Regions from separate parts of the Microbacterium sp. NPDC087665 genome, predicted to be linked through region 3. Evidence: predicted binding sites of a transcription regulator. Region 3 holds the regulator's gene; each other region holds the start of a gene.

Region 1 (4,801 bases), on a different contig from region 3:
AAGCCCACCCATCGCTCCGTCGGCATCGGCTCACCCAGCACGGCGACGCCGATGATGAACTGCATGACCGGGGTGATGAACTGGATCATCCCGATCACCGTGAGGTTGATGCGTCGGGCGCCCGCGGCGAAGAGCAGCAGCGGAACGGCGGTCGCGATTCCCGCGCAGGCCAGCAGCAGCGCGTGCCATCCTCCGTGCATGCCCATCGTCAGGCCCTCGGGGGTCTGGGCGACGATGATCAGCTGCACCACGGCGATGGGGATGAGCCAGAACGACTCGAGCGTCAGACCGCTGACGGCATCCACCGCCGCCCCGATCTGCTTCTTGATGAGCCCGTAGAGGCCGAACGAGGCGGTGAGCGACAGGGCGATCCAGGGGAAGTCCCCATACGCGACGACGATCACGACGACCGCGACCGCGGCGATCGCGATGGCCACCCACTGCAGGCGCCGGATGCGCTCCTTCAGCACGAAGACCCCGAGGAGCACCGTCGTGATCGGGTTGATGAAGTACCCGAGGCTGGTCTCGACGACATGCCCCGTGAGCGTGCCGATCAGGAACACCTGCCAGTTGACGTAGATCAGCAGGCCCGCCAGGGCGGTCCACGCCAGCAGCTTGGGCTGACGGATGATCGCCCGGAACGCGCCCCACCCCCGCATGACCGTGAGCAGCACGAGGCAGAAGACGAACGACAGCAGCACCCGCCAGGCGACGACCTCCCACGGGCCGGTCGGAACGAGCAGGATGAAGTAGAGCGGAAGGACGCCCCAGAGCAGGTAGGCGCCGCCCGCGTACGCGACACCGGAGGTCTGACTCGACGGCGTGCGAAATGCGGAACTCACCGCCCCACACTATGCCCGCCCTGCACCTCGGCTTCGCGCTGCGGGAGCGGGCACCCGCACTTCGGCAGGAATCCGATGCGGATTGGCGGATGCAGAAGGGGCCCGGATGCCGTAGCACCCGAGCCCCTTCGAGAAACGCTGACTCAGCGAACGACGACCGCGAGGACGTCGCGAGCCGACAGGACGAGGAAATCGTCCACGCCGAACTTCACTTCGGTGCCGCCGTACTTGCTGTAAAGCACGCGGTCGCCGACGGCGACGTCGAGCGGAACACGGTTGCCGTTGTCGTCGATGCGACCGGGGCCGACCGCCACGACCTCGCCCTCCTGGGGCTTCTCCTTGGCGGTGTCGGGGATGACCAGGCCACTCGCGGTGGTCTGCTCGGCCTCGACCTGCTTGATGACGATGCGGTCCTCGAGCGGCTTGATGGAAACCGACACGGTCTACCTCTTCTTTCTTGACGCTGACACGAAAGACTTGTTCGCACTCTCAACCCGAGAGTGCTAATCCAGTCTAAGCGTTCCGTTGGCACTCATGCAATGCGAGTGCCAACGGATGCGGCGCGCGTAGGCTGAACGCGTGGAGATCTCTGAGCTGCAAGCCCTGCTGACCCCGGCAGGACTGGAGCTGCTCGATGCGCTCGGGCCGGTCGAGTCGACGGCCGACGTGGCACGCACCGTCTCTCGCCTGCGCGCCGACGGCCACTCCCCCGATCTCGTCTCGGCCGTGGTCGGTCAGGCGCATCTGCGGTCCAAGGCCGCCGCCAAGTTCGGTCCGTTCGCTGCGCGGATGCTGTTCACCCGCGCCGGCCTCGAACAGGCCACGCGCCTCGGGGTCGCCGCGCGCCATGCCCAGCGGTTCCGTCGAGCGGGGATCACGAGCATCGCCGATCTCGGATGCGGCATCGGCGGCGACGCCCTCGCGTTCGCCGGCGCAGGCATCGCCGTGCACGCGGTCGACGCCGACGAGGTGACCGCGGCGATCGCCGCCTACAACCTCGCCCCCTTCGGTGACAGCGCGAGCGTGCAGCACGGCACCGCCGAAGACGCCGATCTGACCGCGAGCGATGCCGTGTGGATGGACCCTGCGCGGCGCACGGCGGGTCACAGCGAGACCCGGCGGGTGTCGGCCGACGACTACTCCCCTTCGCTCGACTGGGCCTTCGATCTCGCCTCGCGCATGCCGACGGGCATCAAGCTGGGCCCCGCCCACGATCGGGATGCCCTGCCCTCCGACGCCGAGGCGCAGTGGGTCAGCGCCGATGGCAGCGTCGTCGAGCTGGTGCTGTGGACCGGTGCGCTCGCCCGCGAGGGCGTGCGGCGGTCGGCCCTCGTCATCCGCGGCGAGCGTTCGCACGAACTGACCGCCGGAGCCGACGCCAACGACGCCGAGGTGCGCGAACTCGGTGCCTTCCTGCACGAGCCCGACGGAGCCGTCATCCGTGCGCGCCTGATCGGCGACGTCGCGCGCAGCCTCGAGGCGGGGATGCTCGACGAGAAGATCGCCTACCTCACCTCGGATGCCGCGGTGACGAGCCCCTTCGTGCAGTCGTTCCGCGTGCGCGAGACCATGGCCGCGAATCCGAAGGCCATCAGCGCGGTACTCAAGGCCCACGACATCGGCACTCTCGAGATCAAGAAGCGCGGTGTCGACATCGATCCCGCGGCCTTCCGCAAGAAGCTCACGCTGCGCGGCACGCAGTCGGCGACGCTCATCCTGGTGCGCAGCGGTTCTCAGCGTCGCGCGATCCTCGCCGACCGTGTGCCTTCGGCCGCCTAGCCTTTCCCGGCGGAGTCAGTCGTCGGGGTCGTCGGAGTTCACCTCGAACGACGCGACATCGGCGACCGATGCGATGGTCAGGTAGGGCGTCTGAGTGGCCGTATAGGCAACGGTGATGGCCGAGGCGCTCGCGGTGCCGCCCTCATCGAAGACGAGCACGGTGATGCCGGTGTCGATGGCCTCCGACATCGGCAGGCACTGCTGCTCCCCCTCAGCCCCGTCGACGATGATGCACGTGTCCGGCTCGCGGTCGTTCGTCCAACGATTCGCCACCCACACCGGAGCATCCCGGAAGTAACCGACGATGCTCAGGTTGGCGAGAAGTCCCTGGTTGAGCAGTTCCTCCGCCCGCGCGCGCTCGTCGCCGGTGAACTGGCCGAGCATCGAGTCATCCGACGTCCACCGTTGGATGATCGCCACGGGCTCGCCCTGCGTCGAGAACATCACGGTGCCGTTGACCGTGGCGAAATCGAACGACTCCTCGGAGCCCGCCTCGGGAGGGAGCATGACCGAGGCGTTGAGGCCGAACGGGCTCATTTCGTCGGTGGTCTGGCACTGCGCCTCCGAGAGGTCGCCGACATCGATCACGATGCACGCGAGCTCGCCCTCGTTCTTCGTGCCGTACCAGACCAGCGCGTCGTCGTCCTTGCCGACGCCGATGAGACTGCCGGGGTCGAAGTCGCTGTTCTCCGTGAGGACACGTTGGCGCTCGTGCTGCGCAGCCGTGAGCGGGATGCCGCGGGCCTGCGGGGTGAAGAGCGCCCACCCGAGGCCCAGGCCCAGAGCGAGCAGCACCACTCCGGCGAGAGCGCCCGCGAGCCAGTGCGTGCGCACGGCCGCGCGAATCGACGGTCTGGCGGCCGATGTCCGCGGCCCGTCCGTCGGCTCGGCGACGTCGGCTATGGGCTCTCGTACGGGCTCCGCGGCGACAGGGGCGTCGAACCCGAGCGCGGTGATGAGGGCATCGTCGGGATCGGCGGTGAGTGCCTCCGGCGCGGCGGCAGGCGACTCGGGGACGACGGCGACGTCACCGGTGCTCTGCTGCAGTTCCCGCAGACGTGCCGCTTCGCTGTGGGTCAGGCCGCCGTCGCGCCCGTAGGCCTTGCGCTGCAGCTCGCGCAGCTCGCGCTGCGCGTCGAGCTCAGCCACGGGACGTTCCCGTGCCCGAGTCGTGCGTGATGATGAGGTGCGGTGCGCCGCTGAGGCTGTACTCGTACCGCGTGGACGTGCCGGATTCGCCGTCGAAGATCGCCATCGCGAGTGTCGCCCCCGGTTTCGCGAGGTTGTCGCCGTCTTCGCAGGTGAACCCCTGTGCGGCATCCTCTCCGCTGATGATCAGACACGAGTCCCCGGTCCCCGTCTCCCTAGCGGTCCAGATCGGCGTGTCGCCGTCGTAGCCGATGAGCTGGATGCTGCCCGAGTCGTAGCCTTGCGCCGCCAGGCCTTCCGCGATCTCGACCTCGCGTTCGTTGGCGTAGGTCGTGCCATTGTCGCTCGGCGCGAAGATGTAGCTGTACGAGGAGATCGCCGGGTCGCCGTCGAGCGTCAGGAACAGTTGCGCCGAGATCTGTCGGGTGAGCTGGTCGTCGACCTCGACCTCCGCCGCGGCGTACAGGCCCATCGACTCGACGGATTCCGTCGGATTGCATACGGGGTTCACGTTCTCGCCGGTCCCGATGACCAGGCACGTCCACTCGCCCTGCTGCTTGGTCGCGACCCAGATGACGGCGTCGGCCTCGATCCCCGCGGCACGCACGGACCCCGCATCGAAATCTTCCTCGGCGACCATCGTCTCCTGCCACTCCTGTTGCTCCGGGTCGAGCGCGACCCCCGCCCCCGACGGCTGCTGGGCGAGCAGCCACCCGGCGCCGGCGCCGAGCCCGAGTACGACCACCGCGCCGATGGCGAACGCGATCGCGTGCGAACGGAGAGCGGTACGCAACGAGGGCCGCTCCGGCGGGACAGTGGCCGCCGGAGCATCGGAATCGGTGTCGGATGCCGCGGGGGCGGCAGCGAGCCGCTCACCGTCGTGGTCCCCCGCCCCGGGCGATGCCTGTGCCGGATCGTCGCCCCCCGTGCGTCTCGCGAGCAGCTCATGCAGCCGCGTGGCGTCGCGCTCGTCGAGCCCGCCGTCGCGCCCGTAGGCACGCGCCTGAAGCGCGCGCAGTTCGGTCCGTTCG
Region 2 (4,801 bases), on a different contig from region 3:
GGCGCAGCGGGTCGCCTCTCCGATGGCGGCGACGATGACGAGCTTCATCGCGGGCACTCTCGTGCTCGCCGTCGCCGCCACCGTCAGCGTTCTCGTGCAGGGCGCGCCGCACGCCCTTCCCGCCGAGCCCTGGCTGTATCTGGGCGGTTTCCTCGGCGTCGTCTACATCTTCCTCGGCGCGTTCCTCGTGGCCCACACCGGGGTGCTGCTGCTCGGCCTCGGGTCGGTGCTGGGGCAGCTGGTGGCGGCCGTGGTGATCGACATGTTCTGGCCGACCGAGGCCGGCCCCGCCGCCTGGCAGATCGTCACGATGGTCGTGATCGCCGTGGCATCCGTTCTGGTCGCCCTCGCGCGGCGCCGGCCGGAACGCCACCGCTGACTACTTCTTCGCGCCCTTCGCCGGCATCCGCGTGAGCAGCGCATCGGCATCCACCGGCTTGCGGCGACCCGGCTCCTTGGCGGGCTTGCCGCCGACGTAGAGCCAGCCCAGCAGCTGCTCGTTCTTCTTCAGGCCGTGTGCCTTCGCCACCGCTTTCGACCGCGTGTAGCCGCCGGTGCGCCAGAAGACGCCCCACCCGGCTTCGTCGAGCAGCAGGCTGAGGGTGTGGGCGACGCCCGAGGCGACGGCCTCCTGCTCCCACACGGGCACTTTGTGCTTCGTGCGGTAGCTGCCGACGACCGCGATGAGCAGCGAGGCCCGCAGAGGCTTGGTCGAGGGGCTCTTGTCGCCCTCCGCCTTCGCGATCGCTGCACCGAGAGCGAGCCGGTCGTCGCCGCGCAGCTCGATCAGGCGCCAGGGACGCAACGACGAGTGGTCGGCCACGCGCCCCGCGGCGGCGATCAGCGGCAGCAGCTCCTCGCGTGAGGGGGCGTCTTCGGTGACCTTCGACCAGGACTGGCGCGCGCGGACCGCATCGAGGGCGCTCACGCCTCCGACGCCTCCGGCGTGAAGGTGAGCGCCAGCGAGTTCATGCAGTAGCGGTCGCCGGTCGGTGTGCCGAACCCGTCGGGGAACACATGCCCGAGGTGCGACCCGCAGTTGGCGCAGCGCACCTCGGTGCGCACCATGCCGAGCGTGGTGTCGTCGATGAGCTCGACCGCGTCGGGACGGATCGACTCGTAGAAGCTCGGCCATCCGCATCCGGAGTCGAACTTCGTACCGCTCTTGAAGAGTTCGGCACCGCAGGCTCCGCACGCGTACAGACCGGAACGCTCCTCGTCGAGCAGCTCACCGGTCCACGCGCGTTCGGTGGCGGACTGCCGCAGCACCGCATACTGCTCGTCGCCGAGTTCCTCGCGCCACTCTTCTTCGGTCTTTTCCACGCTGTACGACATGCGTCCTCCTTGGTCGCTTCCATTCTCTCGTGCCTGCGGCGGTGTTGGCGCGCGGGCGGCGACAATGGACGGATGACGGATGCTGTCCAGCAGCGCTACGCGCGGTTCGCCGACCACGAGGCCCCCGGCCGCAGTGCGCTGTACGCCGAGTGGGCCGCGGGGATCGCCGCCGATGCGGAGATGCGCGACATCCTGGCGAGGATCCCGGAGACGCACCGCCAGCCGCCGCTCGTGTTCGCGGTCACGCGGATGCTCGGCGCACCCCTCGAGGGCTATCCGACCTGGCGGGCGTTCGTGCTCCGCAATGCCGACCGGGTCGTCGCGGAGTGCGCGGCGCGCTCGTTGCAGACCAACGAACCGCTGCGGCTCGCGGCACTGCTGCCGGTGCTGAGCGAGATCGAGGGGCCGATCGCGCTGCTCGAGATCGGGGCATCCGCCGGACTGTGCCTGTATCCCGACCGCTACTCGTACCGTTTCGTCGACCACGACGGCACGCTGCGGCTGGGCCTCGATCCGGCGGATGGTGTGTCGCGCGTCGTGCTCGAGAGCCGTGTCGACGGCGACCTCCCGAGCATCCGAATGCCGAACGTGGTGTGGCGCGCCGGCATCGATCTCTCCCCGCTCGACGCGCGCGACGCGCGGGACAGGGCGTGGTTGCGCGGGCTCGTGTGGCCGGGGGAGGAAGGCCGCGAGGCGCGCATCGATGCGGCGCTCGACATCGCGGCCTCCGATCCGCCCCTGCTCGTGCGCGGCGATGCGGGCGAGCAGCTCGATGCGCTCGTCGCCGAGGCGCCGGCCGACGCGACCCTCGTCATCACTACGCCGGGCGTTCTCGTGCACATCCCGCGTGCGGCCCGCATCGCCCTGGTCGAGCGCCTTCTCGAGCATCCTGCGCGGTGGATCACGATCGACCCTCCCGCTCTCCTCGACGTGTGGAGCCCTGCGCTGACCGCCGACGGGTGGCCGGGATTCGTGGTCGCGCTCGACGGCTCCGTGCGCGCCGCCGCCGATCCTCTCGGCGCCTGGTGGGAGTGGCGTGCAGCCCTGGCATCAGACCCGTCCTAACCTGGACTCATGCTGGGAGACCTCACGGAGCGCGACCGCGCGATCCTCACCCTGGAGACCACATGGCCTCGCCACGGCGGCGCCAAGGAGGAGGTCATCCGTGCGCAGCTCGGGATGAGCGCTGCGCGCTATTACCAGTTGCTGGGGCGGCTGATCGAGTCAGACGACGCTCTCGAGTACGACCCGATGCTGATCCGCCGACTGCGGCGGCTCCGCGACTCGCGAGCACTGCGGCGCAACGCCCGCACCCCGGGGTTTCGTGAGCTGAGTTGTCACTCGGCTAGCATCGAGGGGTGTCCAAGCCCTCCCGAGATCGTTTCGACGACGTTCCCCGTTCCTCCGGACGCGTGGGAGCGCACCGCGCCGAAGCGCCGGGGATGAACGGATGGGTGGTGCTGCTGTGGTCGTTCGTCGCGGCTCTCGTGCTCATCATCGCCGGCATCTTCGGCTCGCTCGTTGTCATGGGACGCATCAACCTCTTCCCCGAGGCCGTGCCGACGGCGACCCCCACGCCGGTCGAGACCGGTGTGGTCGACACGACGTTCGAAGTCACGATCCTCAACGCGACACCCGATGAGGGCCTCGACGCGCAGATGAAGGACACGCTGCTCAACGCCGGCTTCACCACGGTGTACGCGAGCGACAGCGGCAGCCAGGACTTCACGACGACGACCGTCTACTACGTCGACGACGCCGACCGGCTCGCCGCCGTCGGTCTCGCCGATGTGATCGGCGGGGCGGCGGTCGAGCAGAGCGACTTCTACGCGGGTCTCAACGACGGCGACGCGAAGCAGCTGACCATCGTCATCGGCCTCGATCGCTCGGCCTCGGCGCCCGAGACGCCGGCCGAGACACCGGCCCCGTAGATCGCGCGGGCGACCCGTCGCCCGCAGCTTGCACTCGAAGGGGTCGAGTGCCAGAATGGCGTTAGCACTCTCTTACTCCGAGTGCTAAACCCAACGTCTACGTCCAGGAGGGACGAAAAAACTCATGGCAAAGATCATTGCTTTCGATGAGGAGGCCCGCCGCGGCCTCGAGCGCGGCCTCAACATCCTCGCCGACGCGGTCAAGGTGACCCTCGGCCCGCGTGGCCGCAACGTCGTGCTCGAGAAGAAGTGGGGCGCCCCCACGATCACGAACGACGGTGTGTCCATCGCCAAGGAGATCGAGCTGGACGACCCGTACGAGAAGATCGGCGCGGAGCTCGTCAAGGAGGTCGCCAAGAAGACCGACGACGTCGCAGGTGACGGAACCACCACCGCGACCGTCCTCGCTCAGGCGCTCGTCCGCGAAGGCCTGCGCAACGTCGCAGCCGGCGCCGACCCGATCTCGCTCAAGCGCGGCATCGAGAAGGCCGTCGCCGCGATCACCGAGGAGCTGCTCGCCAGCGCCAAGGAGATCGAGTCGAAGGAGCAGATCGCCGCTACGGCATCCATCTCCGCCGCTGACCCCGCGATCGGCGAGCTCATCGCCGAGGCGATCGACAAGGTCGGCAAGGAGGGTGTCGTCACCGTCGAGGAGTCGCAGACCTTCGGCACCGAGCTCGAGCTCACCGAGGGCATGCGCTTCGACAAGGGCTACCTGAACCCCTACTTCGTCACGGACCCCGACCGCCAGGAAGCCGTCTTCGAAGACGCCTACATCCTGATCGCGAACCAGAAGATCTCCAGCATCAAGGACCTCCTGCCGATCGTCGACAAGGTGATCCAGGACGGCAAGGAGCTCGTCATCATCGCGGAAGACGTCGAGGGCGAAGCTCTCGCGACTCTCGTGCTCAACAAGCTCAAGGGCATCTTCAAGTCGGTCGCCGTCAAGGCTCCCGGCTTCGGTGACCGCCGCAAGGCTCAGCTGCAGGACATCGCGATCCTCACCGGTGGTCAGGTCATCACCGAAGAGGTCGGCCTCAAGCTGGAGAACGCCACGCTCGACCTGCTGGGTCGTGCGCGCAAGGTCATCGTCACCAAGGACGAGACCACGATCGTCGAGGGCGCCGGCGAAGCCGAGCTCATCGAGGGTCGCGTGACCCAGATCCGTCGCGAGATCGAGAACACCGACAGCGACTACGACCGCGAGAAGCTGCAGGAGCGCCTCGCCAAGCTCGCCGGTGGCGTCGCCGTCATCAAGGCCGGCGCGGCAACCGAGGTCGAGCTCAAGGAGCGCAAGCACCGCATCGAAGACGCCGTCCGCAACGCGAAGGCAGCCGTCGAAGAGGGCATCGTCGCCGGTGGTGGCGTCGCTCTCATCCAGTCCGGTGCCAAGGCTCTCGACGCTCTCTCGCTCATGGGCGACGAGGCGACCGGTGCGAACATCGTTCGCGTCGCGATCGAGGCTCCGCTCAAGCAGATCGCGCTGAACGCCGGTCTCGAGCCGGGTGTCGTCGCGAACAAGGTCGCCGAGCTCC
Region 3 (4,801 bases):
AGAGCCGGCTCGTCGAGGGGATCGCCGTTGCCGATCTCCCCGCTGCGAACCGATCGAACGTCGCGGGCCTCATCGCCGACGGTCTCGTCGACGCGGCATCAGCCGTGCGCGGGCAGGTGCGACTCACCTTGCGCGGGCGCCTGCTGGCCGACGCGGTGGTTCGTCAGCTCACCGATTGACCGCTGTCCGGCGTCAGCGCCGTGGTCTCGGGAGCAGATCCATGCCTTCGGTGCGCCGCTGCCGAACAGTCGTGCTCGTCGTGTCGAACACCCGGGTGGTGCGACCCGTGCCGTACGGAGACCAACCGGGGTCACCCGTCTTCACGAACGAGATCCAGGCGGCGTGCATCTCCGAGGCGAGGTTCTGCGGGGCATCCGCTCCCGCCAGGCGCCGGGCCTCGTCGTCGCCGAGACGATCGAACACGAAGCCGAGTTCGAGCGCGTGCGCGGCGCGCAGGTCGCGCACCGGGCTGGGCCACGCGAACTCGTAGACGAACGTGGGCGCCGATCGCTCCCGGGCGACCCGGCTCAGCGGAGCGCGCAGCAGGACGTCGGTGGCGAGCTGGCCGAAGATCTCGCCGGTGGATGCTCCGGGAAAGGCGTCGCGGTAGGCGGTGACGGCGCGTCGGGGGATCCGGAGGGCGATGCGGGCGAGGGTGAGCTTGAGCGCACTGATGTCGTCGAGAGCCTCCGGGGTGAACCACAGGCGGTACTCGTCGGTGTTGCTGCCGATCAGCAGGGGCGTGTCGATCGAGCCGAGCACCTCGTGCGGGGAGCGGGGCAGGCTGTCGGGGTCGATCGCGAACTGGAATCCGGGGGCACCGCCGAGCGGTGACGACCCCGCGGCCTGCGCGCGACGGGTCTCCAGCAGCTTCTCGGGCGGCACGGCGGAGAACGAGGCGACGTCGGGAGCGATGCCCAGGCGTTTCGCGATCTGCGCGGTCACCCTCCCGGCCTTCTGCGGCGTCTGTGCCGTGAGTGGGCCTGATTCGATGATCGCGCGCGCGATGAGCGACCGGGAGTCGTCGCGGGCGAGGAGTCCGGCGACGATGGCACCGCCGGCGGACTCGCCCATCACGGTGATCTGCGCGGGGTTCCCGCCGAAGGAAGCCACCTCGCGGTGCACCCATTCCAGGGCGGCCGCCGCATCGCGCAGGCCGAGGTTGCGGGGCGCGTCGTCGAGCACCGAGAAGCCTTCGGAGCCCAGTCGGTAGTTGATCGATACGAAGACGATGCCCGCGCGGGCGAACGCCGCGCCATCGTAGAGGGGGAGTGCCGCGGTGCCACGTTCGAGTGCGCCGCCGTGGATCCACAGCAGAACAGGGGCGCCCTGCGCGTCGACGGGCGCCCAGACGTTCGCGGTGAGGATGTCGTCGCCCGCGATGCTCACTGAGCCGAGCAGCTCGCCGATCGCACCCGCATAGGGGAGCTGGGGTGCGGTCGCGGCGAACGCCATGGCATCTCGGGTGCCCTCCCACGCCGACACGGGCTGCGGTGCATGGAAGCGGCGGCTGCCGAACGGCGGTGCGGCGTATGGGATGCCGAGGAACCGGCGGACATCGCCGTCGAGAGAACCCGCGACGGCTCCGGTGGAAAGTGCGACGGTGGACGGCTCGGCCATGCTCGTCATCCTAGGACGACCGGCGGGCGTTGGGCGTTGGAGGGCGCGAGCGGGGTAGGATTGGCACTCTGAACGTCCGAGTGCCAGCGGAAGGGAAGGCGATGGTCACAGAGCGAGGGCTCCAAGTTCTCCGAGCGATCGTGCAGGACTACGTCGAGACCCACGAACCCGTCGGCAGTCGATCGATCGTCGACCGCCACTCCTTCGGCGTGTCCGCAGCAACGATCCGCAACGACATGGCTCTCCTCGAAGACGAAGAACTCATCACGGCACCGCACACCTCGTCCGGCCGTGTGCCGACCGACAAGGGCTACCGCGTCTTCGTCAATCACCTCGCGCAGCTGCGCCCGCTGACATCCGCGCAGCGCACGGCCATCGAGTCCTTCCTCGCCACTCCGAGCGACCTCGACGACCTCATGGTGCGCACGGTACGCGTACTCACCCAGCTGACCGGGCAGGTCGCCCTCGCGCAGTACCCCTCCTTCGCCCGCGCGCATCTCACGCACATCGAGCTCGTGGCGCTGTCGCCGAGTCGGATGCTCGTGGTGCTCGTGACCGACGCCGGTGGCGTGTCGCAGCGCATGACGCCGCTGCCCGTCGAGGTCGACGAGACCGCCACGATCGCCATCCGCACGCGCCTCGCCGGTCTCATCACCGGCCAGGCGGTCAGCGATGCGGCCGAGCGGTTGGAGAGCCTCCTCGCCGCGGCGCCGACCGGACCGCCCGATGCGGCGCTCCGTGCGGTCGCCGCCGTCATCGTCGACGAGCTCCAGGCATTCCGCCAGGAGCGGCTCGTGATGGCGGGAGCGGCCACGCTCGCGCGGCGGGAGCAAGACTTCCGCGGAAGCATCCATCCTCTGCTCGAGGCGATCGAGGAGCAGGTGACCCTGCTGCGTTTGATGAGCGAGATGCAGACCGACGAGCAGGGGCTGGCGGCGAGCATCGGCACCGAGAACGCGTCGTTCGGCCTGGGCGAGGCCTCGATCGTGGCGAGCAACTACGCCGCTCCCAGCGGCATGGCGCGTGTCGGCGTGATGGGCCCGACGCGCATGGACTATCCGAGCAATCTCGCGGCAGCACGGGCGGTCGCCCGGTATCTGTCGCGGATGCTCGACGAAGACGAGGCGAGCCGCTGAGGCGGCTCCCGCAGAAGACCACGCAGAAAGGCGATTGTGGCGGATCACTATGAGGTTCTCGGGGTGTCCCGGGAAGCATCCACCGATGAGATCAAGAAGGCGTACCGACGCCTGGCACGGCAGCTGCACCCGGACGTCAATCCCGGTGAAGACGCGGCGGAGCGGTTCAAGCTCGTGACGCACGCCTATGACGTCCTCAGCGATGACGATTCCCGTCGCCGCTATGACATGGGCGGCGGAGACGGCGCCTCCAATAACTTCGGCGGGGGTGGCTTCGGCGGCTTCGGCGACATCTTCGAGACGTTCTTCGGCGCCGCGCAGGGCGGTGGGCGAGCGCGCCCCCGGTCCCGGCGCGAGCGCGGCCAGGATGCACTCGTGCGGGTGACCCTCGATCTCGGCGATGTCGTCTTCGGCGCGCACCGCGACATCGAGGTCGACACGGCCGTGCTGTGCGAGACCTGCCAGGGATCGTGCTGCCAGGAGGGCACCTCGCCCGTGACCTGCGACATCTGCGGCGGTTCGGGTCACGTGCAGCGCCAGGTGCGCAGCCTTCTCGGCAACGTCGTCACCTCGGCGCCGTGCGGCACCTGCGAGGGCTACGGCACCACGATTCCCTACCCCTGCGGAACGTGCGGCGGCCAGGGCCGTGTGCGTTCGCGTCGCACGGTCTCGCTCGACATCCCCGCGGGTGTCGAGACGGGGCTGCGCCTGCAGCTCCCGGGTTCCGGCGAGGTCGGCAAGGCGGGCGGCCCGCACGGCGACCTGTACGTCGAGGTCACCGTCAACCCGCACGCCGCGTTCAGTCGTGACGGGGACGACCTGTTGGCCACGCTCGAAGTGTCGATGACGGATGCGATCCTCGGCACCGAGACCTCGATCCAGGGCCTCGACGGATCCGTCGATCTCGAGATCCGCGCCGGCGTGCAGTCGGGAGACGTTCTCACGATCAAGGGGCGCGGCATCACTCCGCTGCGCGGCTCGCAGCGCGGTGACCTGCGCGTCGGCGTGCAGGTGGTGACCCCCACGAAGCTCGACTCCGCGCAACGGGCGCTGATAGAGGACTTCGCGAAGAAGGCGAAGGAACCGGCTCCGCAGCTGGCGCAGTTCCAGCAGGGGCTGTTCTCGAAGCTCCGCGACCGTTTCCGCACCCACTGAGCATGGCGCTGCACTTTCTCGTCGAGTCGTCCTCGAAGGCCGTCGTCGGCGACATCGTGTCGTTGACCGGTGCGGAGGCGAAGCACGCGGCCGTCGTGCGGCGGCTGCGCGTGGGAGAGACGGTGACTGTCGGCGACGGGGCGGGAGTCTGGCTCACCGGCGTCGCCGAGGAGGTCGCACCGGCGCGCGTCGACGTGCGGGTCTCCGACCGCGTCGAGCAGGCGGCGCCCTCCCCACGGATCGTGCTCGTGCAGGCTCTGGCGAAGGGGGATCGTGACGAACTCGCGATCCAGGCCGCGTGCGAACTCGGCGTCGACGAGGTCGTGCCGTGGCAGGCGAGCCGCAGCATCTCGCGCTGGGACGGACCGAAGGCGGTCAAGGGTCGCGAGCGCTGGGCGACCATCGTCCGCGAAGCGGCGAAGCAGGCGCATCGCCGATGGGTTCCGTCCGTGACCCCGCCGGTGAGCACCTCCGATCTCGTGACGAGGGCTGCCGAGCAGCGCGTGCTCGTGCTCGATCCGACCGCCGATGTTCGACTGTCCGAGGTGGTCGCAGACGGTCGCGACCTCGTGCTCGTGGTCGGCCCCGAAGGCGGGCTCACCGACGATGAGCTCGCCAAGCTCACGGATGCCGGGGCGGAGCGCGTGCTTCTCGGAGACACGGTGCTGCGCACATCGACCGCAGGACCCGCCGCGATCGCGGTGCTGTCGGTGGCGCTCGGCCGCTGGTGAGCGGCGCGTGCCCCGGCGACCCCAGGCGCCCGGCGGCTAGACTGGATCTATGAGCGAGCCCTCGATCTTCACGCGCATCCTGAACGGTGAGATCCCCGCGGAGATCCTCGGTGAGACCGATCGGGTGTTCGCGATTCGCGACATCGCGCCGCAGGCGCC

The links. Region 3 encodes HrcA, which represses chaperone genes, less so after heat shock. Its sites were predicted from a motif close to TTNGCACTCGNNNNNNNCGAGTGCNAA; they were not measured.
Region 1: a site for HrcA is predicted at 1,368-1,394, ahead of groES (co-chaperone GroES). Genes of this name have one in related genera too.
Region 2: a site for HrcA is predicted at 3,328-3,354, ahead of groL (chaperonin GroEL). Genes of this name have one in related genera too.

The regions. Positions count from the first base shown of each region.
Region 1 covers NZ_JBIUWD010000002.1:638,900-643,700, forward strand. Annotated here, with positions in the region: gene rarD (EamA family transporter RarD) at 1-842, opposite strand, end outside; gene groES (co-chaperone GroES) at 986-1,282, opposite strand; gene ACIOSY_RS06515 (SAM-dependent methyltransferase) at 1,422-2,621, shown strand; gene ACIOSY_RS06520 (hypothetical protein) at 2,637-3,770, opposite strand; gene ACIOSY_RS06525 (hypothetical protein) at 3,763-4,801, opposite strand, start outside.
Region 2 covers NZ_JBIUWD010000009.1:45,584-50,384, forward strand. Annotated here, with positions in the region: gene ACIOSY_RS16635 (DMT family transporter) at 1-379, shown strand, start outside; gene ACIOSY_RS16640 (nitroreductase family protein) at 380-928, opposite strand; gene msrB (peptide-methionine (R)-S-oxide reductase MsrB) at 925-1,335, opposite strand; gene ACIOSY_RS16650 (DUF2332 family protein) at 1,408-2,400, shown strand; gene ACIOSY_RS16655 (DUF3263 domain-containing protein) at 2,410-2,781, shown strand; gene ACIOSY_RS16660 (LytR C-terminal domain-containing protein) at 2,778-3,266, shown strand; gene groL (chaperonin GroEL) at 3,391-4,801, shown strand, end outside.
Region 3 covers NZ_JBIUWD010000004.1:426,430-431,230, reverse strand. Annotated here, with positions in the region: gene hemW (radical SAM family heme chaperone HemW) at 1-179, shown strand, start outside; gene ACIOSY_RS11955 (carboxylesterase/lipase family protein) at 193-1,620, opposite strand; gene hrcA (heat-inducible transcriptional repressor HrcA) at 1,722-2,756, shown strand; gene dnaJ (molecular chaperone DnaJ) at 2,793-3,911, shown strand; gene ACIOSY_RS11940 (16S rRNA (uracil(1498)-N(3))-methyltransferase) at 3,914-4,642, shown strand; gene ACIOSY_RS11935 (HIT domain-containing protein) at 4,692-4,801, shown strand, end outside.